3 regions of the Celerinatantimonas sediminis genome follow, and region 2 is predicted to be linked to each of the others. Evidence: riboswitches for the same ligand, from Rfam matches in the RefSeq annotation. Region 2 holds a riboswitch; each other region holds the start of a gene.
What was found. Region 2 has a riboswitch for fluoride ahead of crcB (fluoride efflux transporter CrcB). Riboswitches for the same ligand answer to the same signal wherever they lie in the genome.
Positions count from the first base shown of each region.

Region 1: linked by a shared signal. The riboswitch ahead of ABTQ23_RS19405 (manganese-dependent inorganic pyrophosphatase) and the one ahead of crcB (fluoride efflux transporter CrcB) in region 2 are both predicted to bind fluoride.
Region 3: linked by a shared signal. The riboswitch ahead of ABTQ23_RS11340 (adenine nucleotide alpha hydrolase family protein) and the one ahead of crcB (fluoride efflux transporter CrcB) in region 2 are both predicted to bind fluoride.

Region 1 covers NZ_JBEQCS010000024.1:6,136-11,312, reverse strand. Annotated here, with positions in the region: gene ABTQ23_RS19415 (glutathione peroxidase) at 1-545, opposite strand, end outside; gene ohrR (transcriptional regulator OhrR) at 726-1,196, opposite strand; fluoride riboswitch at 1,319-1,390, shown strand; gene ABTQ23_RS19405 (manganese-dependent inorganic pyrophosphatase) at 1,418-2,374, shown strand; tRNA gene ABTQ23_RS19400 (tRNA-Thr) at 2,726-2,801, shown strand; gene ABTQ23_RS19395 (MFS transporter) at 3,250-4,590, shown strand; gene ABTQ23_RS19390 (beta-galactosidase) at 4,601-5,177, shown strand, end outside.
Region 2 covers NZ_JBEQCS010000001.1:284,447-289,623, reverse strand. Annotated here, with positions in the region: gene rep (DNA helicase Rep) at 1-1,815, shown strand, start outside; fluoride riboswitch at 1,860-1,922, shown strand; gene crcB (fluoride efflux transporter CrcB) at 1,990-2,373, shown strand; gene cysQ (3'(2'),5'-bisphosphate nucleotidase CysQ) at 2,578-3,435, opposite strand; gene nudE (ADP compounds hydrolase NudE) at 3,633-4,187, opposite strand; gene ABTQ23_RS01335 (type II secretion system protein N) at 4,270-5,019, opposite strand; gene ABTQ23_RS01330 (type II secretion system protein M) at 5,016-5,177, opposite strand, start outside.
Region 3 covers NZ_JBEQCS010000008.1:129,927-135,103, reverse strand. Annotated here, with positions in the region: gene ABTQ23_RS11350 (DUF1365 domain-containing protein) at 1-274, shown strand, start outside; gene ABTQ23_RS11345 (class I SAM-dependent methyltransferase) at 286-1,533, shown strand; fluoride riboswitch at 1,612-1,678, shown strand; gene ABTQ23_RS11340 (adenine nucleotide alpha hydrolase family protein) at 1,839-2,288, shown strand; gene eno (phosphopyruvate hydratase) at 2,285-3,574, shown strand; gene thiQ (thiamine ABC transporter ATP-binding protein) at 3,527-4,258, opposite strand; gene ABTQ23_RS11325 (ABC transporter permease subunit) at 4,252-5,177, opposite strand, start outside.

The DNA of each region.
Region 1 (5,177 bases), on a different contig from region 2:
TATTTAGCTAATGCTTCGTCTAATGCTTTGCTAAGGATTGGATGATCGGGAGTCATATCTGGAGCAAAATGACCAACCACTTCGCCATCTTTACTTACTAGGAATTTTTCGAAGTTCCACAGAATGTTGCCCTCTTTGACTTCGAAACCATAACCTTTAAGCAAATCAACAAACTCGCTGTCTGGTGCTGTCGTACGCTCTGGGATTGCGGAGTACAGCGCTTGATATAATGGATGGCGATCTGGTCCATTGACTTCTAATTTGCTGAACATCGAAAAGGTTACGCCATAGTTTTTAGTGCAGAATGATTTAATTTCTGCTTCTTGGCCCGGTTCCTGTGCTCCAAATTGATTACATGGGAAACCTAAAATTTCCAAGCCTTCACCTTTGCGCGCTTCATACAGTTTTTCCAGCGCCTCATACTGCGGTGTTAAACCACATTCCGATGCAGTGTTGACGATTAAGAGTGTTTTACCTTTATATTCAGAAAGTTTCAGTGGTTTACCATCAATAGTAACCACTTCAATATCGTAAATTGAACTCATAGCTAGTCCCTCGTGTTTTTGTTATTTCATTATGGTGAATAGACGGATGAATACCAATAAGATATCGCGCAATTTAATTGTGTGCAATTTTGAAATGAAAATTTTTACACAAATAATCTAACTTGTGAATTTCATCGCAAAGATAAACGAAGATTTTTGGGCCCAAATACGCCCAAGCGATTATTTTAAAGTCTTGATGACTTTCTCACACAACTCTTTGAGCATTGTGAGTTCTTCAACTTCTAGATTCATTTTGCAGAACATTGCATTGGGGATAGATAAAGCTCTTTGCTTAAGAGCCACGCCTTCATTGGTCAGAAACAGCTCTTTAACTCGCTCATCAACTTGGCTGATGCGACGCTCGACCAACTTCTTGGCTTCCAGACGTTTCAACAATGGTGTTAAAGTTCCTGAATCTAAATGCAGCTTTTCACCCAGCGTTTTGACATTGATGCCGTTGGATTGCCAGAGCACCATCATTACCAAGTATTGAACATAAGTTAAATCTAACTCAGTCAGCAAAGGTCGATAGGCGCGCACGATAGCATTTGCTGCGCTGTAAAGTGGAAAACAAACCTGTTTATCAAGCAACAAGTCTTCATCTTTGATTGCACTGGTCGCTTGTTCGCTGGTCACTTTACACGGATTCATGGGCAATACCTCAATTCCACACATAATAGTTTGTCCATTGCAATTATAAAGCGATCAATAGAATCGAACAATTATATTGCACACAATAAAATTGCTTTAATGGTCGCATTTCGCTATTCTTTAAAACACAAGGTGATGGTGTTCCACCTTATCCAAACCGTCGTTTAACAACGAATGATGGCGCCTGATTTTATCTTTAATCAGATCTATCAGGTATCTTTATGCAAAAAAACAACGCTTTTTCAGCTTCTTCCATCAATTCTAACGAATCTCTTATTTATGTCTTTGGGCATAAAAATCCCGACAGTGACAGCATATGCAGTGCCCTCGTTGTGGCCGACTGGCTCAATCAACAAGGTCACCATGCACAAGCTTTTCGCCAAGGAGAACTAACGCCTGAGACTCGCTATATTCTTAAATCAGCGAGCATTGAGCAGCCATCCCTGCTTGAAGATTCACTAAAAGATCAAAAAGTCTGGTTAGTTGATTTTACCGATGCAGAACAGGGCCCAAAAACCTTACTAGATAGCAATATTATTGGCGTTATCGATCATCACAGGCTCGGAACTGTCGTCACCAAAAACCCACCGAATGTCTGGATTCGCCCGCTCGGATGCAGTGCGACCATCGTTTGGCAAGTAATGACTCAAGAAAGCGCAATGGTGTTAACAAAAGCGCAAGCAACATTGCTGCTTGGCGCGATATTATCCGATACTGTTGCCCTAACAGGCCCAACGACAACCGAGTTTGATAAAACAGCGGTTGCTGAGCTTACCAAAATTGCCAAGCTGGATTACCAACAATTTGTCAAAGGCTTGCTCAAAGCCAAAACAGATATTGCCGGGCAAAGTGCCGACAGACTGTTGCATCGAGATGCAAAAAATTATCAGATTGCAGGCAAAGCTATTTTGTTAGCCCAGATTGAAATGCAGGACTTAGCTGATATAGCGCCCATACTGCCAGAGCTATTAGCGCTCATGAAAGAAGAGTGTTTGGCAAATAAATTAGATATGGTGGTGCTGATGCTCACTGATATCAGCAAGCACAACTCAGTTTTACATTTCTTCGATCCGCAAAAAGCTGACCAAGAACCTATCACTCTTGCCGGAGTTACGAGCCGCAAAAAAGAAGTGATTCCATGGCTGACTGACCGATTACAAGCAATGTCCGTATCTTAGTTTCACATAGGTAATAGTTAAGAGCAGATAAACTGATGTAACCTGTTGCCAAAGCCCTTCTAAGCAACAGGCTCTCGATGATTGACGCCAGATCAAATATTCACACTTAAGCTCAGGATTTAATGACTTTAATCTATTGATCTTCGAGGTGCTAAGGTCTATGATTCTTCAACGTTTTTTATGTCTGATTGAACAAAGCCTTTGTGATTAGACTTTGGGACGCTTGCCCCGCTCGTTCATCATACTTAAAGGAATATTTGTACCTTATTTAGGGAAATGATGACTCAACAGCCTTAAGCTGCATCTATCCTAACCTCAGTTCGTATTCCTAAAAACAAACATCTAAGTAGTGCCGATTTAGCTCAGTCGGTAGAGCAACGCATTCGTAATGCGTAGGTCATCAGTTCGATTCTGATAATCGGCACCATTTTTCAATGAAAATTATCTTAACTGTTCTATCCCTGATTTTTTTCTAAAAGGTTACGCATTACATTCTACGACCGTGTGTTATTCACCACGTATCGCCTTAACAATCGTCTCATCTACCACTCACTCTATATTTTTCATGACTAAAACTAAGCAGGTCTGGCTATAGCAGAACTGACGTCCAACTGAGTTGCGCTTTAGCAACTGCATGCAACAATTCGACGACTACTGGAAAGTCTCAGGGATCACAGTTTTTCGTCAGTAGCAGCTTTGTCCAAGTTTATTAGCATGTAAATTAACTCTTATTTTATCAAGTTAATATATCTTAACTACGAAACAAATAGTACTTACAGTGGTTACTAAGTAGGCAATTAATATTGTTAACTTCTTAATAAATTTCTCAAAAATAATTTATGAAAGTTAACTTTTAATTATATGAGGGTCTTAGCATGCACACGGATATTGAATCAAATATTCCTATTGAAAATAATAATGATGCAGATGAAATCACCTGGGTTAAAGAAATAACCGATGGAAAACAACCTAAAGCTCCCTTATATGTGGGGATAGCTGCTGGGTTAGGAGCTCTCTTTTGGCTTGGGCCATTCATGGGATTAAATTCTGTTTTAAATCCCGCCAAACTAAGCCATATTATAGGAAGTGGTTCGGCTGTAAATAACTTTTTAGCACTGCTTGGAACTCTCGGTGCGATAACCTCTACCATCACCACGATTATCATTGGCGCACTATCAGACCTAACCCGTTCTCGCTGGGGAAGACGTACGCCTTGGATGCTTGCTGGGTCAGTTCTAACTGCTGCTGTCATATTTTTTCTTGGAAGAATAAATGATAGTAGTCATTTAACAATGTTTATTGTTTTATGGTGTTTACTACAAACCTTTATTAACTTTATTGTCGCCCCTTTAATTGCGGCTATTGCTGATAAAACAGCACCTAAACATAGAGGCGTTATATCTTCAATCTATGCAGCGGGATTTATCCTAGGTGAATATGGTGGGCCTGTCGTAGGAGGATATTTTTTAAGTGCATCCAATCCATCTCTCATTGATATGGGGTACAACGTTATGGCTATATTTATGTTGATATCTGGGCCTATTGCGGCTGTTATTTTGCGCGAAAAATCAAGCCTATGCATGCCAAAACAAAAAAAATTAGACTGGGAATTTTTTGTCAAATATTTTATTTTCCCAATTAAAGGTTCACGAGACTTCTATCTCGCACTTTTTGGTAAAATGATGATCTGCATTACCATTACGGCTTTTAGTGTTTACCAGCTATTCTTCTTAACTTCTGGAATGAGCCTTAATGAAACCGTGTCTGGCAAATACATTTCATTGATGGGAATAGCCACTATTATCACCGCCTTCATTTTCTCTCCTATTTCAGGGCCTATAGCAGACAAACTTAAAACTCGCAAAAAACCTGTTGTATTATCAGCCATCTTAATAGCTATTGGGACTATTCTCCCCTACTTCTATGCAGAACCTACATCTATGATTTGGTATGGAATTATTTCAGGAATTGGCTCAGGAATATTCTTCTCAGTAGACCAAGCTCTCAACTTAGAAGTACTGCCTAATAATGAGAATGCAGCCAAAGATCTAGGAATATTAAATTTAGCAAATACTGGAGCTCAAATCCTTGGTCCAGTACTAGGAGCTGTATTATTCGAAATGTTTGGTCACCACTATTTAAGTATTTTACCATCCCTCGCTGCAATTTCATTATTTGGTGGCATTTTGGTAATGATGATAAAAAGCGTTAAATAAAGGAGTTTTCATGTCTAAGTTATTATATGGTGTCGCTTATTATGATGAGTATATATCTGAAGAACGACTAGATAAAGATATTGAAATGATGAAAAAGGCAAACATCAATGTTGTAAGAATTGCCGAATCCACTTGGAGTACATTGGAACCAGAAGAAGGTGTGTTTAATTTTCATCATATTGATCGAGTGTTAGACGCAATGCATGATGCAGGGATTGGTGTCATTATCGGAACTCCGACATATGCTATTCCTCATTGGCTAGCTAAAAAGTTTCCAGACATTCTTGTGACAACACCTGATGGTCAGGAAACTTATGGTCACCGGCAAATCATGGATATTATGAATCCAGATTTTTTACACCATGCCAAAATTGTAATTAATTCATTACTTAAACACATTCATTTACACCCTGCTATCATTGGCTACCAAGTGGATAACGAAACCAAACATTATAATAATGTTGGAAAATATATAAAAAGCGCCTTTAAAAATTATTTACAAGAAAAATTCCAAGACTTGGACGAACTTAATAATACATTTGGCTTAAACTATTGGAGCAATCGAATTTGTAGTTGGGATGATATCC
Region 2 (5,177 bases):
CGTCATACCATTGGCCGCGAAAAAACTCGTGGCTTGACCATTTCAACCTTTCATACCTTAGGCCTTGAGATCATTCGCCGGGAGCATAAAGCATTATCGCTCAAAGCGAACTTTTCGCTGTTTGATGACCAAGATCAGATGGCACTCTTAAAAGATCTCAGCGAGGTTGAGCTTAACGGTGATAAAGACCTGCTTCGCCAGTTGCAGCATCAGATTGGCCGCTGGAAAAATGATCTTATGTTACCTGGCCATTTTCAGGTAGAAAATGATGCCAAAATTCAGCTATTTGCCCAGCTTTATCAGCGCTACCAAAACCAAATGCATGCCTATAATGCACTGGATTTTGACGATCTGATCCTAATGCCTACGCTACTTTTAAAAACCAATGAACAGGTTCGCGCCCGTTGGCAAAAGAAAATGCGCTATCTGTTGGTGGATGAATATCAAGACACCAACACCAGCCAATATCAGCTGATTAAGCTGCTCGTTGGAGAGCGGGCCTTTTTCACCGTGGTTGGCGATGACGATCAGTCTATTTACTCGTGGCGCGGCGCAAACCCGGAAAACCTCTCACAGCTCAAAGCTGATTTTCCCAATCTTAAAGTGGTCAAGCTTGAGCAAAACTATCGCTCAACACAGCGCATTTTAAAATGTGCCAACATTCTCATTGAAAATAACGACCATCTCTTTGATAAACGGCTGTTTTCCGAGCTCAATTATGGCGAGCCTATCAAAGTCATTATGGCCAAAAATGAGGAACAAGAGGCCGAACGAGTCATCGCCGAGCTGATGGGCCATCGCTTTATTAATCGCACCCAATACAGCGACTATGCGATTTTATATCGCGGCAATCATCAGAGCCGACTACTGGAAAAAGCGCTGATGACCAACCGCATTCCATATAAAATTAGCGGCGGGCAATCGTTCTTCTCGCGCAGTGAAATCAAAGACTTAATGGCTTATCTGCGGTTAATGGTCAATCCGGATGATGACAGTGCGCTGCTTCGAATTATCAATGTTCCGCGCCGGGAGATTGGCCCAACCACGCTTGAAAAAATCGGCCGCTTTGCCAATGAGCAGCATATCAGCCTATTTGCAGCAGCTTGTGACACATCACTGCAAAATTCGCTGCCCGCTCGCTCGCGCTCGGCCGTTGAGTTTTTCTTTCGTTGGGTAGTCGAGCTTTCCGATCGCGCCACAAGAGGAAATACCGTTGAAGCGGTACGCGATCTGGTGCGCGATATTCACTATGAAGACTGGCTGTACGAAACCAGTCCCAGTGCTCGCGCTGCCGAAATGCGGATGCAAAATGTTTCGACATTATTCCGCTGGGTAAGCGACATGCTCGAAGGCGATGAAGACAATCCGGCGATGAGCTTAACTGAGGTCGTAAACCGCCTTATTTTGCGCGATATGATGGAGCGCGCAGAAGATAACGAAGATGCCGACCAAGTACAGCTGATGACACTACATGCCTCTAAGGGTCTTGAATTTCCTTATGTATATCTTATCGGGATGGAAGAGGGCTTATTGCCTCACCAAAGCTCTATTGATGAGGACATGATTGATGAAGAGCGCCGCCTTGCTTATGTTGGGATCACTCGTGCTCAGCGAGAGCTTACCTTTACGCTGACTCGTGAACGACGTCAATTTGGTGAACTGATTCGCCCTGAACCGAGTCGCTTCTTAATGGAACTGCCGCAAGATGACCTGCAATGGAGCAACCGCCGAGTTGAACAATCTCCTGAGCAGCGCCAACAAAAAGGGTTAGCCGGGGTTGCCGCCCTTCGTCAGATGCTGGCCGATAAAAAATAGCTCAGTGCAGCAAAGCTGCGCTTTGAGCTAAAAGTGTGTAAAATCCAAGCTAAGGAGATGGCATTCCTCCTCTAACCGCCCCACCGGCTGATGATGCCTGATAACAACCGGATCGTCTCACGATCTTCATAAATAAATTAACACGCTTGAAATCATTCGAACGAAAGAGGATTTATGTTAGCAACACTGATAGCCGTCTTTATCGGGGGCGGTTGCGGCAGTATGCTGCGCTGGTTTATTAGTTTAAAACTCAACAGTACTGGGGCGACACTTCCACTGGGAACATTAGCGGTCAACATGCTGGGTGCATTTATTATCGCTGTTGGCATGACTATTTTTGCCAAAATGCCAAGTATAGATCCTGCTTGGAAACTGATGATCACAACCGGGTTTTGTGGTGGTTTAACTACATTTTCAACCTTTACAGCTGAAACCCTCACTTTATTCCAGTTAGGTAAATACACCACCGCGATTAGCAACATGGCGCTTAACCTAGCCGGTTCAATGGCAATGGCAGCCATTGCATTTGCGCTGATGTCTTGGATAACAGCAAAGTAATTAAGTTTGCGCCATAAAAAAACGCCGCGTTCAACTGAACACGGCGTTTAAGCAATTAGTGCTTACAGAGCCAAATCAATACAGGATAGTCAGAAACCAATCTCTACCTGTTATGACAGCCATTCATCATTCGATGTTTGACTGTCCCTATAATACGATAACTTTCTAGCTATTTCCGTGATTTAAACCCAATTTTTTAGTGTATTATTCACCCTGTTGACCATTTCTTGAGCGATCATTGCTTGGCACATGAGCAATCACCTGCTCCCAAGGCAAATCATTATCGCCGATGCCAATAAAATCAGGATTAATCAGGCTTTCGCGGCGATTAAAACTCATCGGTTGTAAATTTAGATCGAGCAATGTCCCGCCTGCTTCACGCAAAATCACCAGCGGCGCCCCAACATCCCATTCGCCTGTTGGACCAAGCCGAATATAGCAATCAGCCGCTCCTTCAGCGACCAGACAACTTTTTAAGCTAGCACTGCCTAACGGCAACAACTCATATTTAAAATCATCACTGAGCACTTTTTTCAGTTTATTGGTATTTTGCACACGGCTAACCGCGACACGAATCGTCTCTGGCGGAAACTGATAATGGCGACAATGAATACTTTGCGGCCCTTGGCTACCTTGAATTTTATAAGCCCCAGAGCCTTTAATGGCGTAATAGCAGGTATCGCTCACTGGTGCATAAACCAACCCGAGAATCGGTTCGCCTTCGCAAATCAAGGCGATCATCGTGGTGAAATCACCAGTCTGGGAGACGAACTCCTGGGTGCCATCCATCGGATCAACTAACCAGTAGTAATTCCACTGGCTGCGCTCAGCAAGTGCAATATTTGCATGCTCTTCGGAAAGCACAGGCCAATCCGGGGTTAACTTACGAAACTCTTCGCACAAAATATTATGAGCGGCAAAATCAGCACTCGTGACCGGAGTATGATCGGATTTATGCTCCGTTTTATAATGGCCGTTTTGATACAGTTTTAGAATCTCATCTCCCGCTTGGCGGGCGATCCGCTCAACTGCAGGGAGCAAATCAATTAATGGTTGTGGCATGTCTGACCCCCTTTTCGCAAATAAAACCAGCTCTGGTAAGGTACTCGATTTCAGAATTAGCACGGTGGCTTAGCAAGCTGTTGCTCAATGGAAATTGCCGAGCGGTGCGGTTGCTATGAGCAGATCAACTGATTTATTTACAGTTTGAAAGTTATTCTATAATAATCGCTAAAACGAAAATTAGCTAATTAGCGAAATTACCTACGATTTTTCTGCCACCATTGGTTAAACAAATAAAGCGCAGCAATGGTTCGGGCTTCGCTAAATTCTTCACGCTCAAGCAGTGACATACACTCATCGACAGGCACGGTTTCAATCGCCAGAGGCTCAGGTTCATCACCTAATAAACGCGATGGATACAGCTCATCTGCGACAAAAATTTGCATTGCTCCACCAAAATAACTCGGGGCAACGGTAACTTCTTTAAGCATATGCCAATTTTGTGCAGCAAAGCCCACTTCTTCTTGTAATTCACGATTAGCAGCCTGCTGAGGTTCTTCACCCGGGTCTATCGCGCCTTTGGGAAAACTAAGCTCATAGCGCTCAGTTGCAGCGGCATACTCTTTAATAAGCAATAGCTGATTATCTGCGTTGACCGGGACAATCATTACTGCCCCTCGCTGGCCACCGACTAATCTCTCATAGACTCTTCGCTCGCCATTACTAAACTCCAGATGCAGAGATTCGACCTGAAAAAAATGGCTTTGAGCGGCGATATGTTGCTCAAGAATTTTCGGTTTCTTCTTTGGCATTATTTCTCTCTTATAGCTCTGTCACGCCAGCTAGCCTTGATGCTACCTTAGCTTTTTGGGCAACATCATCATGTATGGCCGCTTAGAAAACGCCTTGGTTCTTAAATGAATAAAATCCATCAGCCGATGGCGCGCCAAGTGGCTCTAGCAATGCTCGAAGGCGCTTAGGAAAATGTGCGCTTGGCCGCGCCTTTAAATCAACTTGCCATCTTAAATCGCTAAGCTGAGCACTACCTTGCAATACTAACATCTGGCCCTGATGATTGACTTTAGCAACATATTGTCCCCTCGAGCAACTGATCTGTACAGAGACAGGAGACAAACTCAACTTGCCAAACAGCGTGCTCAACTGAGGTTTTTGCCAATTAACTTGCCCACTGGCGCTTTGGCAGCGATGGTTTGAGAGCGCTAATTTATTAAGCTTTACTTGAAAAGTGCCCTGCGTTTGAAAAGGCAGTGAGACAGCGCGATTTAGCGCTTGAGCGGAAAAGCTTAGGTGTAAATTTTCAACGCCTTTGCTCAGAGGTGACTGAAAAACATTAAAGGTTCCAGAGAGTGGACCATCAAGCGTTATCTGCTCTTTGATGGTCAAACCCAAGAGTGACCACGGCTTTAGTTGCCAACGTAATCGCCCAAGCGATTGGCCATGCCAAACGAGATGCGTGACCTGCCCTTGATAAAGCGAGCCTTGCACGCCCACCAGCTCAAGGCCGGGTAAATTAAGCTTTCGCGCAATCACAGCTCCGGGCATATTTAAAAATAGTGCCGCAGCATAAACAAACAGCGCCACCACTATCACTAACCACAGAGACTTCTTTTTTACGATGTTCAACGCTGTTTAAACCGCAGCTGTGAAACATTGACTTGCCCTTCACCGCTTGCTTGTAAATTAAGGGCAACGACCTGATAACCATATTCACCGTGCATCCGATTAATATATTCAAGCAGCGTATTAAACGCCAGTGGTGCAAGATTTAATGCATACTCATC
Region 3 (5,177 bases), on a different contig from region 2:
ATTTAATCCCATGGATATGCATTATCACTGGCATATTGAGCTTGGTGAAACCATCAATGTAGTCATCGACTGTCAGCGACAAAGCAGTGAATTTAGCGCATCAATGACTCTTAAAAAAGGTCCTTTAAATGCAAAAAGTGTGCGTCAGCTGGTGCGCAATCATGCATTTCAAAGCGCCTTAATTATTGCCCGAATCTATTATCAGGCACTGCGTTTATGGCTTAAACGAGTGCCTTTTTATGCTCACCCTAAGGAAAAATCCGATCGTCGGTAAAGGAATCATCTATGTTAAAGGCCCGAAGGCTTAGCCTGCCCTGGTTAAATCCCCAACGCGAACTGGCACGCAATATTGTCACTATGTTTTTGTCGCGCATCGATGGCGCGTGCATTGAATTGCAACAACCAGGACAGCCTAGTCAGTTGTTTGGGCAAAAGGGTGCTAAACATCAACTGGTGATTGATGTTCGAGACGCCTGTGTCTTTGAGCGGGTGTTACGAGGTGGAACTTTAGCCGCGGCTGAAACATACATTGAAGGGCTCTGGCGCACCAGTAACCTGCATGAATTACTGCTGGTGATGGCCAATAACCAACAGCGGCTCGATCACCTTGATTCCAATATTTCAAAGCTGTTTCAGTGGAGCGCTAAAATTCGCCACTGGCTTAACCACAATCGTAAACAGCAAGCCAAGCGCAATATTCTAGCGCACTATGACTTGGGAAATCATTTCTATCAGTCATTTCTTGACTCGAAGATGCAATATTCTTGTGCGCTATATGATGACGAGCTAAAAAACAGGCCTCCTGAAGCTTTGTTAGAACAGGCCCAAGAGCGAAAACTCAAGCGCATTTGTGACCAGCTCCAGCTCAATAGCTCAAGCCATCTATTGGAGATTGGCTCGGGTTGGGGCGGGCTCGCTATTTATGCCGCACAGCATTATGGTGCCCAAGTTACAACGACCACCATCTCTGATGAGCAATATGCATACTGTTGTCAAAAAGTGCATAAATTGCACCTAAATGACAAGATTAGAGTATTAAGTTGCGACTATCGTGATCTACATGGCCATTTCGATAAATTGGTATCAATTGAAATGATTGAAGCCGTTGGCCATGCTTATTTGCCACAGTTTATTCAAAAATGTGCTGATTTACTCACCCCGGGTGGCAAAATGCTCTTGCAAACGATTACCATCAAAGACGAGCGCTACGATAACTATCGCCATAACACCGATTTTATCCAACAGATGGTTTTCCCTGGTGGTTTTTTACCCGCATTAAAAATCCTCAAACGGCTATTTAGAAAATCAAAACTACAAATTGATAATCAACTGGACATGCGCTTAAGTTACGCTAAAACGCTGCGGGCTTGGCATAATCGGTTGTGTGCCTATCGCGCCCAACACCCTGGTGATCTCGGATTTAATGCCCAGTTTTTTCGGCTCTGGCACTTTTATATGGCTTACTGTGAAGCTGGATTTTTAAGTGCAAATACAGGCGTTTGGCAACTTACTTTAACTCATAACGAGTCTTAGTGAGATTTACAAAATTTTTACATTAATAAATTGCCTAGGGGATTAAAAGCGCGTATTTTAATCCCTAGCAATTGAACTGATTGCTACGGTGATGGTGTTCACCGTAACAAACCGCCCTTTTCTGGCTGATAACACCTGATGATTCATCCTTATCTATTTAAGGGGTACATCAGTATGCCAGATATCAAAGTTTTATATGCATTCACGCATTTTAATCTCATCTGTTTTTTGAACTGCCACTTATTTTCTGCTGTTCATGTAGCTCATACTGATGTTGCCGACAACAGCCTTTGGAGGAAGTGGTTATGACCTATTATCGCCACGCATTAGTTCTGGCTCACGATCAGATAGATGGGAAAATTTTACTCAGTCATGGCAGTAAAATGGCACATGCGCTGGGCACTAAAATTACCATCGGCCACATTAGTTCTGACTACCGGGAACTGCAATATCTCAATGATAATACAGTCCTTGAGAAGCAGTCCAAACATGTTATCGAAGCCAAACAAATGCTCTCTGAGCTTATCAAATCCATCGATTTTCCGGCTGGAATTGAAGAGCTTGTCAGCATTACCCGGTTTAAAGATATCGAAAATCTCATCAATGAACGTCAAATCGATCTTTTGATCGTTGGCCATAAAAACCGGCTATTTGGCGTTATGTCATCTTATTCGTTTGAATTCATCAATCGCATCAATATTGATGTGTTGGTGCAACATATTCCCAATGAAAAATCCTTAACGGAGGCTTTATGAATAATCAAATTCAGCAGATCACAGCTCGCGAAATTCTTGATTCTCGCGGTAATCCAACGGTCGAAGTCGATGTATTTGATGTATCTGGCAGAACAGCTCGTGCGTCTGTGCCATCAGGGGCCAGTACAGGTTCGCGCGAAGCCATTGAGTTTCGCGACAATGATAAATCTCGCTTTGGTGGCAAAGGCGTTTTAAAAGCAATTGAACACATTAACAAAACCATTGCACCGGCGCTGATTGGTACTGATGCTCGTCAAATGCGCCAAATTGACGCTATCATGCTAGAGCTAGACGGCACTGAAAACAAAGCAAAACTCGGTGCTAACGCTATTTTAGGTGTGTCACTGGCTTGTGCTCGCTTAGGGGCATTGCAATCAGATTTGCCACTGTATCAATATCTTGGCGGAACAGGTGCAAATCTATTACCAGTGCCTTGCATGAACATCATTAACGGCGGCGTGCATGCTCGCTGGCAAGGCGCTGACTTTCAGGAATTTATGATATCGCCATGGGGTGCCGGTAGTGTTGCTGAATCCATTCGTTGGGGCAGCGAAGTCTATCAGGCCTTGCGCAATGTGCTTAAAGAAAAAGGCCTCTCAACAGGGATTGGCGATGAAGGCGGCTTTGCTCCACAAGTTAAATCAAACCGCGAACCTCTTGAGTATATTGTCCAAGCCATTGAAGCTGCTGGGTTTAAACCTGGAGATGACATTGCGATTTGTATGGACCCAGCTTCCAGTGAATTCTGCGATAAAGGTATTTATACGCTAAACACTGAAAACTCTAAACTGAATGCCGAACAGATGAGTGACTACTACTCAAAACTGATTGACGATTTTCCGCTGGTTCTGATTGAAGATGGTCTGGCTGAAGATGACTGGGAAGGCTGGAAAGTTCTGCATGACAAACTAGCAGGACGTGTTGAACTCGTCGGTGATGACCTATTTGTAACCAACATTACCTATATTCAACGGGGTATTGATGAACAACTAGCCAATGCCGCTTTGATTAAATTAAATCAGATTGGTTCACTATCTGAAACCTTCGATGCGGTAAATCTGTGCCATCAAAACCATTGGGGGACATTCATCTCTCACCGTAGCGGCGAAACGACCGACAGCTTCATTGCCGATATGACCGTTGCGATGCGTGCCGGACACCTCAAAACAGGTGCACCATGTCGTGGTGAACGTGTTGAAAAATACAATCAGCTCATGCGAATTGAACAACAGCTAGGTTCAGCTGCGGTCTTTGCTGGTAAAAATGCCTTTATCCGCAATCGCTAAAAACTGAGCAACCTGGTCATTAACCGGGTTCTTTTGTAGCTCTTGGGGCGGGCATTGTTGAATGACCCGCCCATGTTCGATAAAAGCAACTTCATCAGCAATCGCACTGGCATCACTAAATTGATGAGTCACCAATAACACCGCTAATTGATGCTCATTAGCAAGGTTTCGAACCAACGCTAAACAATCGGCGCGAAGCACTGGATCGAGCGCATTAAAAGGTTCATCAAGTAATAAAACAGGCCGCTTACGAAGCAATGCTCTGGCAAGGGCTGCCCTTTGCACCTGACCGCCGGAAAGATCGCTTGGATAACTTTCTAACCATTGGGCAATAGCCAGCTGCTCCGCTACCTTATCAATTTGTGCTTGTTCATTGCGATTGAGCTTTAATTTACCATTGATCCCCAACGCTAAATTCTGCTTAACCGTTAGATGCTCAAATAAATTATGCTGCTGAAATAAACTGCTAACGGGCCTTTTGGCAACGGGAAGCTCAAGGATAGATTGATTCTGCCAAGACAGCTCACCAGAGGCATTCTCAAATCCAGCGATCATGGCCAGTAATGTCGATTTACCGCAACCACTTTGTCCTAACAGCGCAACCACCTGCCCTGCTTGGCAGGTCAAATCGTAGCAAAACTCATGGCCTTGGCGAGTTAACTTTAACTGATTTACCTTTAACATAGCGCTCTTGAACGCTCCCCCACCCAATTGATAACAGCAAAAATGACAAGGCATAATAGCATTAGCCACAAGCCGGTAACGCTAGCACCAGCGAACTGATAGTGCCCAAGTTGCTGGTAGATTAACAATGGTAATGTCAAAAGATGAGTATCCCCAAGTAGCGCGACCACGCCCATATCACCGAGCGATAACACCAATGCAAAAGCACTGGCCAATGCCAGAGGACGAGCTAACACAGGCAAGTAAACCAATCGCAACGATTGCCAACGCGATAGCCCTAATTCTAACATCAGATGTTGATAACTAATCTGTAACTGCCAAAGTTGCGGTTTAATAATGCGACTAACAAACGGCAAAGACATCAGCGCATTAACCAGCGCCACTAACGGCCACAACCAGACCTGATAACCATGTAGCCACAGCCAAAAGAACAAGCCTGTTGAAATTACCATCGGCGGCAAATACAAAAGAGCTGAACTATAAAAATCACTTAACCGTTCTAAAAATCTTAACGAATGCAGAGCCCAGCTTTGCATAAGCAGGTAACTGAGTGCGAAAACTAGCACAATGCAAAATAGCCAACTGAGCAACGCTATCGCAAGGCTTGTAAAAGTTGCTCTAAAAAGCGCATCCATGGGTAAATGATGCCAGTTAAAATCAATCAAGGGCGTAAACATCCCAATGATAACCGAGCCAAAAAATAACGCAGCCAAACCAAGAGATGCGCGCATGCAAAGCTTTTCTAAAGAGCCGGATGCGGGGCGATAATCGCCAGAGGCCGCGATTGGGTTGGGCTTTTCTTGGCGCTTAAAAATAATAGTCAGCGCCAGAGCAATAACCAGCTGCAACAATGCACAATAAAGCGCAAAGGTTGGCTCAAAGCTATATTTAAGCGCCTGATAAATCGCAACTTCTAACG